Regions from separate parts of the Streptomyces sp. TLI_185 genome, predicted to be linked through region 4. Evidence: riboswitches for the same ligand, from Rfam matches in the RefSeq annotation. Region 4 holds a riboswitch; each other region holds the start of a gene.

Region 1 (3,200 bases), 2.5 Mb from region 4:
CCGGGCGTACGTCTGAGCCTCGAGGTCCCGGCCTCCCGTCTCGCCAAGGCGCTCGGCCTGCTCGCCGACGCCCTCAGGGCGCCCGCGTTCGCCGACGGCGAGGTCGAGCGGCTGGTCCGCAACCGCCTCGACGAGATCCCGCACGAGCTGGCCAACCCCTCGCGCCGTGCCGCCAAGGAGCTCTCCAAGGAGCTGTTCCCGGCGACCTCGCGCATGTCGCGCCCGCGCCAGGGCACCGAGGAGACGGTCGAGAAGATCGACGCGGCGGCCGTACGCGCCTTCTACGACCGTCACGTCCGGCCCGCTACGGCCACCGCCGTCGTCGTCGGCGACCTCACCGGCATCGACCTGGACGCGCTGCTCGGCGACACCCTGGGCGCCTGGACCGGCTCCAAGGCCGACCCCCGCCCCGTGCCGCCGGTGACCGCCGACGACACCGGGCGCGTGATCATCGTGGACCGTCCCGGCGCCGTCCAGACGCAGCTGCTCATCGGCCGCGTCGGCGCCGACCGGCACGACCGCGTGTGGCCGGCCCAGGTGCTCGGCACGTACTGCCTCGGCGGCACCCTCACCTCCCGCCTGGACCGCGTCCTGCGCGAGGAGAAGGGCTACACCTACGGTGTGCGTGCGTTCGGCCAGGTCCTCAGGTCCGCCCCGGACGGCTCCGGTGTCGCGATGCTCGCCATCAGCGGCTCCGTCGACACCCCGAACACCGGCCCGGCGCTGCAGGACCTGTGGACGGTGCTGCGCACGCTCGCCGAGGGCGGCCTCACCGACGCCGAGCGCGACGTCGCCGTACAGAATCTCGTCGGTGTGGCACCGCTGAAGTACGAGACCGCGGCGGCCGTGGCCAGCACCCTGGCCGACCAGGTCGAGCAGCACCTGCCCGACGACTACCAGGCGACGCTGTACCAGCAGCTCGCCGCGACCGGCACCGTGGAGGCCACCGCGGCGGCCGTGAACGCCTTCCCGGTGGACCGTCTGGTGACGGTTCTCGTCGGGGACGCGGCCGCGATCAAGGAGCCCGTCGAGGCGCTCGGGATCGGCGAAGTCACCGTCGTGGCGGCCGAGTAGAGGCACCCTCAGCGGCACGCGCGCGTAGGGGCCCTGGTGACTGATGCGTCACCAGGGCCCCTCAATGTCCGAATTGAGGGAGAGGTTGCCTGTCTGCCCTGTGGCATGCGCTACAAAAGGCGTGATCCGTTTGGGGATTGAAAGTGCTCCCGCTTAGCGTCGTCCGGGCTGTCCGTCAGGCACCGCGCCGCATCCGCGGCACCGGACAGTCATCGCCGAGTCCCCGTACGGCGCGAGCCAGGGGAGCCGGGGACCCATCGCAGTCCCTGGGGTGAATCGGACGCCCGCGCGTGCAGCGAGGGGGTCCGTAGGAGACCTTCCTGCTCCGAACCCGTCAGCTAACCCGGTAGGCGACAGGGAAGGAAAGGACCAGCCACTACATGGCGTTCACGCGCGCCACCGGGAAGCACCGTCGTCCCACGCGGATGCACCGCACCACCACCCGCGCCGCCGGGGTCGCGGCCCTCGCCACCACCGGCGTCATCGGCACCCTGGCAGCCCCCGCGCTCGCCGCCGACACCTCCGTCGAGCAGACCGGCCTCACCCCCGTGATCAGCATCGGCGACACGATCGCCGACAAGATCGACGCGCAGGCCGACGCCCAGAAGCAGGCCGCCGAGGAGGCCGCGCTCAAGAAGGCGGCCCAGGAGGCGGCACGCGAGAAGGCCGCCGCGAAGGCCAAGCAGGAGCGCGAGGCCAAGGAGCGCGCCGCCCGCGAGGCCGAGCGCAAGCGCCTCAACACGTTCGTGGCGCCGATCTCCAACTCGTACGTCTCCACCGGCTACCAGGCCAGCAGTTCTCTGTGGTCCTCCGGCAGCCACACCGGCATCGACTTCCACGCCGCGAGCGGCACGACCGTCCACGCCGTCGGCTCGGGCACCGTCGTCGAGGCGGGCTGGGGCGGGGCGTACGGCAACCAGATAGTGATCAAGATGGCCGACGGTACGTACACCATGTACGGCCACCTGTCGTCCATCGGTGTCTCGGTGGGCCAGACGGTCACCCCGGGCCAGCAGATAGGCCTCTCCGGCGCCACCGGCAACACCACCGGACCGCACCTGCACTTCGAGGCCCGTACGACCTCCGAGTACGGCTCGGACATCGACCCCGTCGCCTATCTGCGTTCGCACGGCGTGAACGTCTGACGACGGATCGCAAGATCTACTGAAGCCCCGGCTCCCGAGCCGGGGCTTTCGGTGTTTCTGTCGCCCCGCTGTCCAAAAAATATCCATGGATTCCGGCCCGCCGTCGGAAATTCCGGCTCCGTGCAATAGAGTCACCGATACACGTCAATCATCGACGTTTCACGGGGATTAAGTCGGAGGTCGGTCATGCGTATTCCGGCGCACTCGGTGTGCACGGCGATCCGGGACGACATCGTCGCCGGTGTCTACGAGCGCGGCAGCCGGCTCACCGAGGAACTCCTCGCGCGCCGCTACGGCGTCTCGCGCGTCCCCGTGCGCGAGGCGCTGCGCACCCTGGAGGCCGAGGGCTTCGTGGTGACCCGGCGGCACGCGGGCGCGTGCGTCGCGGAACCGACCGAGCAGGAGGCCGCCGACCTGCTGGAGATGCGCATGCTCCTGGAACCGCTCGGGGCCTCCCGGGCCGCCCAGCGGCGCACCGATGCCCATCTCAAGGTCCTGCGCGGCCTGGTCAGACTGGGCCAGGAGCGGGCCAGGAGGGGCAACAGCGAGGATCTGCGCTCCCTGGGGGGCTGGTTCCACGAGACGCTCGCCCAGGCCTCCGGCAGCCCCGCGCTGACCTCGATGCTGACCCAGCTGCGCCACAAGATCGCATGGATGTACGCCGTGGAGGCACCCGCCAACCCCGTGGAGTCCTGGGCGGAGCACGGCGCGATCGTCGACGCCGTGGCCCGCGGCGACAGCGAGCGCGCGCGAGCGGTCACGACACTGCACACCGAGCGCTCGAGCGCGGTGCACCGGCTGCGGTTCGGCGGCCCGGAGCGGGCCAACGGTGTGAGGAACTCGCAACATGCCGTAAACATGTCGGGCCTGCGGCATTAACACGGGCGCCGTATACAAAGAGGGAACAATTCGCGGGGCATTATTTCCGCTGCCCGTGATCGGAAATTCGACCGCCCCTGTGCGGGAAATGCGAAGGGCTCG
Region 2 (3,200 bases), 3.7 Mb from region 4:
GAGGAGGCCGCCGACTTCCGTCGGCGGCCTCGCAGTTCATCGAGCTGTTGGTGTCACGCCTCGACCGGCGTCCCTGATCTCACGCGGGACGTACGGCGATTCGGACCGCGGCTTCGCCGGCGTAGTGGACCGAGTCCTCGCGGATGACCGCGCCCGGGCCGGGCGCGTGAATCATCAAGCCGTTGCCGGTGCAGATGCCGACGTGGCTGAAGTTGTCGTTGAAGAAGATCAGGTCTCCGGGGCGGCTCTCCGCGAGCGGAATCACCGTGCCGGCGCTCGCCTGCTCGTACGTGGTGCGTGGCAGGGTGACCCCGGCGGCCCGCCAGGCGGCCTGGGTGAGCCCGGCGTTGTCGTACGACTCCGGCCCGACCGCACCCCACAGGCACGGCCTGCCGATCTGTGCACGGGCGAAGTCGATCGCCCTGTCCGCCTTGGTGACGGCGGAGGTGCCGACGGCGGGCACACCCGTGTCCAGGGTGGACGGCTGCATGGTCCATCCCCCGGCCTGGGGTATGCCGGTGTCGAGGGCGGATGGCTGCGTACGCCAATCCCCGGCCGGGGTTACGCCCGTGTCGAGCACGGACGGCTGCATGAACTGCTCCCCGACCGCGGGTATGCCGGTGTCGAGGACGGATGGCTGGGTGCGCCATTCCTCGGCCGCGGTTGTGCCGGTGTCGAGGGCGGATGGCTGCGTACGCCAATCCCCGGCCGGGGTTTCGCCCGTGTTGAGCACGGACGGTTGCATGCGCCACTCCTCGACCGCGGGTACCCCGGTGTCGAGCACGGACGGCTGCATGAACTGCTCCCCGACTGCGGGTATGCCGGTGTCGAGGACGGACGGCTGCATGCGCTGCTCCCCGGCCGGGGGCGCGCCCATGTCGAGGACCGTCGGCTGCTGCAGCCGCCAGGCCTCCTCGTTCGCCCGGCGGGTCTGTTCCGCCTGGTCCTGCCAGGGAAGCTGGGCCGGCATGGCCTCAACAGCCGGGCGCGGTGCGGAGGTCTGCCGCGCGGTGTACCGGTACAGCAGCTCGCTGGCCGCCGCGATCTTGCGCTGGCTCTGCTCCTTGGACCTGCGCAGGGAGGTCTGCTTCGACTCGGGGGCCGCCGTGGGCAGCGCGGGGGCGGCCTCCTGGCGGGGCTGCGGGACGGCGGGGAGCGGGGCCGTGGGTCCGGCGGTCAATTCGGCCACCGGACGGCGGGACTCCGCGGAGGGCAGCTCCGCCACGGGCCGGACGGTCGCCTCCAGCTCAAGGGCGGGGGTACGGCTGTCCGCCGGGCGCGGGGGCCGCGGCTCGGCCTGGCGGGCCGGCGTACGGTCGGCCGGCAGTACCGCAGGCACCGTCGGACCCAGCGAGGCACGCACTCCGTCGAACCACCGCCGGGACACCGAGTCGAGTGCCGGGTCCGAGCGGCCACGCTCGCGGGCCGGCGCCGCGGGCGGCCGCGTCCCCATCAACTGGGCCCGGGTGAAGTTGAAGTTGCCGGTATCGGACTCGGCCTGGTCGTAGAGGCTGCTCACCCGCTGCCGGACGGCTTCCCGGCTCGGGCCCTCGTCCCCCGTCGTCGGTGCGGCGTCGGCGGTCTGCGAGAACAGGGCCACCGAGGTGAGGGCGGCCGTCGCGAGAGCGGAATTGCGCATACCGGGCAGGCCGAAGCCTCCGGCGCGCGATGGTCGATCCGGCGCCATGGGAGCCGTACTCCTTCCGTACTCCGCCTACCGAGTTAGCTGTCGGGTTCGGGCGGTCGGTTCCGGAAGGCATGCCCTACGGCCCCTGCCCGGGCGGGCAGTTGGGCCGATTCACCCCGTCGTTCGGTTGGGTCCCCGGCTCCGGCTGCCACGAGGGCGCACCGGATTCGGCGGAGGCCACGCGTCCCGGCGGGGTTCGCCGGAGGAACTCGTGCGGCCTGACGCCACGCTAGCCAACTTGTGCGGCTCGTGTGAAGGTTGATGGCCGTAATGTCCGATACGCTTTTGTGACCTTCGTCGTGACGCACCGTCAGATCCGTGTGTCGTGCACGCTGCGGATCCGGACGGCGACCGACCGTCGCGAGCAGGGCGCGTCAGGGACGCGGGCCGTCGCTGCGAGCCTCGCGCTCGGCGTTGCGCTTCTTGATGCGCGCCGCCTCCTTGCGGACCTCGGCCTGCGTGGCGCGTTCCTTCTGCAGCCACTCGGGCTCTTCCTGCTTCAGGGCCTCGATCTGCTCGGTGGTGAGCGCCTCGGTGATCCCGCCGCGGGCGAGACCCGCGATGGAGACGCCCAGCTTCGCCGCGACCACCGGACGGGGGTGCGGACCGTTCGCCCGCAGCTCGCGCAGCCACTCGGGCGGCTCGGCCTGGAGCTGGTCGAGCTCGGCTCGCGAGACGACACCCTCCCGGAACTCGGCGGGGGTGGCCTCGAGGTACACACCCAGTTTCTTCGCCGCGGTCGCGGGCTTCATCGTCTGGGTGCTCTGGTGCGACTTCATGCCGTCCAGGGTATCGAGCATGTTCGAGACCTCTGACCACGGCCGGTAGCCTGGCCTGGTGACAGGCTCGGAAGAATCCCAGGCGTTCCGGCTCGCGTACGTCCCGGGGGTGACGCCCGCCAAGTGGGTGCGGATCTGGAACGAGCGCCAGCCCGGCATCCCGCTGAACCTCCTCGCCGTACCGGCCGCCGAGGCATCCGACGTGTTGCGCGCGGGTGAGGCCGACGCGGGACTCGTACGGCTGCCGGTCGACCGTACGTTCTTCAGCGCGATCCCCCTCTACACCGAGACGACGGTCGTCGTCGTCCCCAAGGATCACGTGATCACGGCGGCGGACGAGGTGACCGTTCAGGACCTTGCGGACGAGGTCGTCTTCCACCCCCTCGACGACGTCTTCGACTGGGACCGGCCGCCGGGCGAGCCCGCCTTCGAGCGGCCCGCCACCACCGAGGACGCCGTGGAACTCGTCGCGGCGGGCGTCGGCCTCGTGGTCGTCCCCCAGTCGCTGGCCCGTCTGTACCACCGCAAGGACCTCACGTATCGCTCGCTGGTGGACGCCCCCGAGTCGAGCGTCGCCCTGGCGTGGCCCGAGGACGCGACCACGGATCTGGTCGAGGACTTCATCGGAATCGTCCGCGGCCGCACGGTCAACAGCTCCCGCGGCCGCAAGGCGCAGACGCCCGAACCGAAGGGCAAGGCGGGCGGCAGGACCGGCGACGCGGCCGGCGCACGGC
Region 3 (3,200 bases), 3.7 Mb from region 4:
CTCCACGCGCTCCTCTCCAGCGCCCCCATCGACTATGTGAAGTGGGACTTCAACCGCTGCTTCACCGATGCGGGCTGGCCCGGCGAGCCCTACCCGCAGCGCCTTTGGGTCGATCATGTCCGCGCCCTGTACGCCCTGCTGGACCGGCTGCGGGCGGCCCACCCGAATGTCGCCTTCGAGTCCTGCTCGGGCGGCGGCGGACGGATCGACCTCGGGATCATGAGCCGTACGGACCAGGTGTGGACCTCCGACAACACCGACCCGCTCGACCGGCTCGCCATCCAGCACGGCTTCAGCCAGGTCCACCCCGCACGGGTGATGGCCGCCTGGGTCACCGACAGCCCGAACACCCAGCTCAACGGCCGGGTCAGCTCGCTGCGCTTCCGGTTCGTGAGCTCCATGGCCGGCGTGCTCGGGGTCGGCGGGGACCTCACCCGGTGGACCGAGGAGGAGCTGGCCGAGGCCGGCCAGTGGGTGGCGCTCTACAAGGAGATCCGGCCGCTGGTGCAGCACGGGGACCTCTACCGGCTGCGGCCGCCGCGGGGCGGACTGAGTGCGGTGCAGTATGTGCGCGGGGACGAGGCGGTCGTCCTCGCCTGGCTCCAGGCGCAGAGCCACGGCGAGCCCGTGCCGGCGCTGCGACTGCGGGGCCTCGACCCGACAGCCTCGTATGAATGCCCTGAAACGGGCGAAATCCACAGCGGTGCCGTATTGCTGCATCACGGACTGCGTACCGGATTGCGTGGTGACCTCGACGCGGCAGTTTTCCGTCTGCGGCGTATCTGAGTCTTCTGTCCGGATTGGCGCTCCTTCTGCCTCTTTATTCCAACTCGCTCCTGAATGGGGGATCCTGGAGCAGGGGCACGTGAGGAGCGTCATATCCATGACGGTGCGTGGCGCGTCATGTCCACGTAATTCACGTGCTTTACAAGGGTGTTTGGTCGAGACGATCACCCCCGAATCAACGCAGGGTTACCGGGTTTTCTCCCAAGGGATCAATAGAAACGCATTCACGGGGAACCGGCACTTGTTGCTTTGCGTCTTGGTCGCTTACGTTCGCCACCAATCCGGACGGACGCCCAATCCTGCCGCCGCCCGGTGCCCGCACAACTCACCCGTGAACGGCAGGAGCGGGGGACCCACAGGTACAACTGCCTGTTCCGGTCTCCGGAACGGCTAGGGGTAAAGCCGCGTCGCATGCGCGGCCGGGCATCTCCAGCCCGAACCCGACAGCTCACCTCGCAGGCGCCGGAGAGGAATTCGTCATGCCCGCGAAGGGTAAACACCGCCGCCCGAAGCCCCAGCGCTTCACCCGCTCCATCGCCGTCGCCGGAACCGGTGGCGCCGCACTCGCTCTCCCGCTCATGGGGGCCACCGGCGCCCATGCCGCCACAACCCAGTCCGCTTCCCAGACGGTTTCGGAAAAGGCCGTCCAGTCCCTTCCGGTCACCGCGAAGAAGGCGGCCCAGAAGAGCGCCGCCGGCAATGCGGGTGTGCGGACCTATTCAGTGCGGGCCGGCGACTACCTCTCGAGGATCGCCGACGAGCAGCATGTCTCCGGCGGCTGGCACAAGCTCTACTCGGACAACCGCCGGGCCGTCGGCGACGACCCGTCGCTGATCCACCCGGGCCTGAAGCTGACGATCGGCCGGAAGGCCGCGACGGACACCACCAAGTCGTCGTCCTCGTCCGCTTCGTCCGCCTCGAAGACGTCCTCGTCCGCCGGCAGGGCGACCGCCACCAAGGCCTCGGAGTCCGCCCCCACCGGCTTCACCCTCCCCGTGGCCGGAGGCACCGTCGGCACCGGCTACCACGTGCCCGGGGGTATGTGGTCCAGCGGCTACCACACGGGTGTCGACTTCGTCGTCCCGACCGGCACCGCCCTCAAGGCCGTCGGTGCGGGCACGGTCGTCTCCGCCGGTTGGGGCGGCGCCTACGGCAACCAGGTCGTCATCAGGCTGGCCGACGGGTACTACGCCCAGTACGGCCACATGTCCCAGATCTCCGTCTCGGCCGGCCAGACCGTGACCGCGGGGCAGCAGCTCGGCCTCTCCGGCGCGACCGGCAACGTGACCGGCCCGCACCTGCACTTCGAGATCCGCACCACGCCCGACTACGGCTCCGACGTGGACCCGGTCGCCTACCTCCGCTCGAAGGGCGTCGGCGTCGGCTGACATCCCCTTGGAACCACCTGCCTGACACGCTGCCGAAGGCCGGACCCCGATCCCCGGGTCCGGCCTTCGGTGTGTCCGGCTGCGCTCATGTTTGCCGTATTGCGTTCTTGTGGCGGGGGCTGCACGGGTGTCGACAGCGGGGGGAGGTGAGGGCACAGTGATCTCCGTAGCGATGAAAGCGCTTTCCCTATCGCCTTCCCAGGTCTGTGGAGGTTCCCGTGCCCGGCGTCGGTCGACGCACCGCCAGGCGGCATCGCTTCGGCGGTGATCGTGGCCGCCCAGGTCTACGTGCAGGTCGGCGACGGCCGGAAGCAGTTGTACGCCGTCGAGCTGTCCGTCAAGACGTCTTCTCACCACCAGCGACACGGCCTTCGGCTCGGCCGAGTTCCCGGCCGCCTGCCGCGACCTACCTCCCCGGCTGCGGGAAGCCGCGCCGCACGCCCGCATTCTCGCGCTGGGCCCCTTCAGCGGAGCGCACGCCGACGGCATCGCCGCCGCGGTCGGTGAACTGGCCGACCCGCACACCGAGTTCGTCGACACCACTGACTGGCTCTCCCCGGCGGACGGGGACTTCAACTGCAACGTCCACCCCGCGTTGAGGGCCACCGCAAAGTGGCCGACCACCTGCTCACCCTTCTCGGATCCACCCTCACTGCACCCGAAGGAGCCGCCCCGTGACGAGTACCCGTAGAGCATTCGGAGCCCTGGCTGCCGGCGCCGCCCTGGCCGCCCTCGCCCCCGCGCCGGCCGCCACTGCCTCGCCCCGCGGCCGCCTCATCGCCCGCGACGACTTCCGCCACGGCCTCGGCAAGTGGGCGGTCGAACTGGAGCAGGGCGGCACCGTGACCGCCTCCCGAGGGGTGCTGGAGGTCGACGTACCCGCCGGGGCGACGGTCTGGTTCAGACAGCGGCTCGAAGGGCCGTACGTCATCGAGTACACGGCGACGCCCGTGTCGCAAGGCGGCGCGAACGACCGCGTGTCCGACCTCAACAACTTCTGGAACGCCACCGACGTCCGCTCCCCGG
Region 4 (3,200 bases):
CCAGCACGCGCTGACCCCGCTCGGACTCCAGGTGCTTGGCAGCGCCGCCCGCGCGCGGGCTGTCGACCTTCGCGCCCGGGCGGTACTTGCCGGTGAGGAATCCGGAGGCGAGGGAGAAGTAGGGGACGGCCGCGAGGCCGTAGCGCGCGGCCAGGTCCTGCAGCTCGCCCTCGTAGGTGTCGCGCGAGACCAGGTTGTAGTGGGGCTGCAGGGCCACGTACTTGGCGAGGCCCTCGCGGTCGGAGAACTCCAGGGACGCGCGGAGCCGGTCGGGCGTGATGTTGGAGGCGGCGATGTGCCGGACCTTGCCCGCCTTCACCAGTTCGTCGAGTGCGCCGATGATCTCCTCGACCGGCACCTCGGGCTTGTCGAAGTGGGTGTAGTAGAGGTCGATGTAGTCGGTGTCGAGGCGGCGCAGCGAGGCATCGGCCGCGGCCTTGATGTTGGCGGCGGACAGGCCCTGGAACTCGGGGTGCTGGCTGACCTTGGTGGCGATCACCACGTCGTCGCGGTTGCCGCGCGCCCTGACCCACTTGCCGATGATCGTCTCGGACTCGCCGCCCTGGTTGCCGTCGACCCAGGCCGAGTAGGAGTCGGCGGTGTCGACGAAGTTGCCGCCGGCAGCCGCATAGGCGTCGAGGACGGCGAAGGACGTGGCCTCGTCGGCGGTCCAGCCGAAGACGTTGCCGCCCAGGGAGAGCGGGAAGACCTCGAGGCCGGAGGAGCCGAGCTTGCGCAGAGAAGGAGAAGTCATGCTTTACGTCAACGCCCGCCCCGGATGCCGGTCTTCCGCAACGGGCGCAAAGATCCCGTAAACAAGCGGACTACGGCACTCCGGGAGCCGGACGAGGAACATACGGATCTCAGGGGTTGAGGCCCCTGCTGCGCAGCCATGTCATCGGGTCGATGCCGGTGGCCTGGCCGTCGGGGTGGACCTCGAGATGCAGATGCGGGCCGGTCACGTTGCCGGTGGCGCCGATGCGGCCGATGACGTCACCCGTGCTGACCTTCTGGCCCACGCTGACGCTGATCGACGACTGGTGGCAGAACCAGAGCTCCGTACCGTCGTCGAGGGTGAGGATCGTGCGGTAGCCGTACGAGCCCGCCCAGCCGGCCTCCGTGATGGTGCCGGAGTGGATGGCCTTGATCAGCGTGCCCGTGGGGGCGGCGAAGTCGAGGCCCGTGTGGTAGCCGGAGGACCACATGGAGCCGGCCTGACCGAAGGTGCCGGTGATCGTGTACGAGACGACCGGCAGCTGGAACTGCTTGGCCAGCTCGGCGAGCTTCGCGGCCTCGGCCGCCTTCTTGGCCGCCGCCTCCGCCTTCTCCTTCGCGGCGGCGGCCTTGGCCGCGGCCTCCCGCTCCGCCTCGGCGGCGGCGTCGTCGATCTGCTTGGCGAGGGCCGCCTCGGTGGCCGCCTGGCTCTTGCTGTCGATCTGGACCTGCTGCGACTCGGCCTGCGCCATGATCCGGTCGCGCAGCGCCTCACCGGCACCCTTTGCGCTCGGCGCGGTGCCCTCGGAGGTGGTGGCGACGTCGCTGAGCGCGGTCGCGGAACCCTTGGGGGAATCGGAGGAGCCGTCGAACACGTGGCTCACGGAGCCGAGATCGGGCATGGAGATCGACACCGGCGGCTTGCCGGTGTTGGCGCTGGCCATGCCGCCAGCGCCGACGGCGGCTATGACGCCGACGCCCAGGACCGTGGAGCTGCGGGCGAGTCCCCCGCCGCGCTGCTTGGCGACGCGGTGCCGGCCGCGGATGGGGGCGATGGACTCCTCGGTGGGATTCCACTCCTCCCACGGGCCCTCGTCGGTGCGTCGGACGGCGAAGCCGAAGGGCTCGGTGCTCGGCGCGAACGGGGCTTGTGGGGCAGGCGGGTTGGACGCCACGTGGGCGTGCTCCTTTCCTTCCTTCTCGCCTACCGGGTTAGCTGACGGGTTCGGAGCAGGAAGGTCTCCTACGCGCGTATACCTGCCGTGCTGCCACGGCGGTATCAGCGCGATTCACCCCAGGGTGGTGGTTCCCCGGTTCCCTTGCGGGATTCGGCGCGTGCGCACGGAGCCGCCTCTTGTGACGGCTGGGACGACCGCGCTGCGTTATCGAACGTTAATAGACCCGGGGTGCCGATTCCAAGGTGTTCCGCTTGATCATTAACCTTTCCGACCTGGACGTACGGCGCATGAACGGCGAAAAACGGGCGAGTTGACCGCACCTCAGGAATCTCAGGAACCTCAGGGTCGTCTTACGGCGAGCAGCGCCATGTCGTCCGTCATGGCCTCCCCGGCATGCCGGCGCACCTCCTGCGCGAGGGTGGCGAGCAGCGCCGCGGGCTCGTGGAAGACCCGGCCGGCGATCCGGTCCGCGGGTTCGAAGAACCGGCCGTGCTCGTCCCGCGCCTCGGACAGCCCGTCGGTGTACAGCAGCAGCGTGGCCCCGCTGAGGAAGGCGGTCTCCTCCGCGCGGTCGGGCCAGCTCCCGAACTCGCCCATGCCGAGCGGCAGGGCGGGCTCACGGGTGTGCAGGGTGTGCACGGTGCCGTCCGGGCACAGCAGCAGCGGGGGAGGGTGGCCGCGCGTGACGATGCGTACGACGCCTTCGCCGTGCGGGAGTTCGGCGAGCACGGCGGTCGTGAACCCCTCGAACAACTCGATGCCCTCGCGCCGCGCCGCCTCGCGCGCCAGCGCCCGGTCCAGCCGCTGCGCGACCGCCTCCAGCGTGGCCTCCTGCTCGGCGGCCTCCCGGAACGCCCCGATGACGACGGCCACGGCGGCCACCGCCCCCATCCCCTTTCCGCGTACGTCGCCCACGACCAGCCGTACGCCGTGCGGACTGTCCTGCACCGCGTACAGGTCGCCGCCGATGAACGCGTCCTCCTGCGCGGCCTCGTACCGGGCCGCGATCGCGAACCCTCCGATCCGCTCGGCGGGGTCGGGCAGCACGGCGCGCTGGGTGGCCTCGGCGATCTCGCGCTGCGAGGCGAGCTCCTCGCGGCTGCGGCGGACGAGGAGGTTGATGAGGACGGCCAGGACGGAGACCGTCGCCACGGTGGCCAGCTCGGTGACCGCCTCCACCTGGAGGAGGATCCCCACCTCGGCGTGGATCGCGGTGACGACCAGGACGGTCGCGATGCCGGTGAGGACCGTGCCCCGGCGCGAGTAGAGCGGGGCTGCGACCAGGGGGGCGGCGGTGAAGAGGGGGCC

The links. Region 4 has a riboswitch for cyclic di-AMP ahead of EDD92_RS22960 (M23 family metallopeptidase). Riboswitches for the same ligand answer to the same signal wherever they lie in the genome.
Positions count from the first base shown of each region.
Region 1: it holds a riboswitch for cyclic di-AMP, as region 4 does, so the genes downstream of both, EDD92_RS34745 (M23 family metallopeptidase) here and EDD92_RS22960 (M23 family metallopeptidase) in region 4, are expected to answer to the same signal.
Region 2: it holds a riboswitch for cyclic di-AMP, as region 4 does, so the genes downstream of both, EDD92_RS50910 (C40 family peptidase) here and EDD92_RS22960 (M23 family metallopeptidase) in region 4, are expected to answer to the same signal.
Region 3: it holds a riboswitch for cyclic di-AMP, as region 4 does, so the genes downstream of both, EDD92_RS39975 (LysM peptidoglycan-binding domain-containing M23 family metallopeptidase) here and EDD92_RS22960 (M23 family metallopeptidase) in region 4, are expected to answer to the same signal.

Region 1 covers NZ_RKRB01000001.1:7,522,935-7,526,134, forward strand. The annotation lists gene EDD92_RS34740 (pitrilysin family protein) at 1-1,074, shown strand, start outside; cyclic di-AMP (ydaO/yuaA leader) riboswitch at 1,278-1,442, shown strand; gene EDD92_RS34745 (M23 family metallopeptidase) at 1,455-2,219, shown strand; gene EDD92_RS34750 (GntR family transcriptional regulator) at 2,406-3,098, shown strand.
Region 2 covers NZ_RKRB01000001.1:1,350,099-1,353,298, reverse strand. The annotation lists gene EDD92_RS50910 (C40 family peptidase) at 80-1,687, opposite strand; cyclic di-AMP (ydaO/yuaA leader) riboswitch at 1,696-1,870, opposite strand; gene EDD92_RS06150 (DUF5997 family protein) at 2,062-2,466, opposite strand; gene EDD92_RS06145 (LysR family transcriptional regulator substrate-binding protein) at 2,525-3,200, shown strand, end outside.
Region 3 covers NZ_RKRB01000001.1:8,703,044-8,706,243, forward strand. The annotation lists gene EDD92_RS39970 (alpha-galactosidase) at 1-786, shown strand, start outside; cyclic di-AMP (ydaO/yuaA leader) riboswitch at 1,103-1,261, shown strand; gene EDD92_RS39975 (LysM peptidoglycan-binding domain-containing M23 family metallopeptidase) at 1,266-2,174, shown strand; gene EDD92_RS39980 (DUF6250 domain-containing protein) at 2,849-3,200, shown strand, end outside.
Region 4 covers NZ_RKRB01000001.1:5,002,857-5,006,056, forward strand. The annotation lists gene EDD92_RS22955 (aldo/keto reductase) at 1-754, opposite strand, end outside; gene EDD92_RS22960 (M23 family metallopeptidase) at 864-1,889, opposite strand; cyclic di-AMP (ydaO/yuaA leader) riboswitch at 1,901-2,058, opposite strand; gene EDD92_RS22965 (PP2C family protein-serine/threonine phosphatase) at 2,232-3,200, opposite strand, start outside.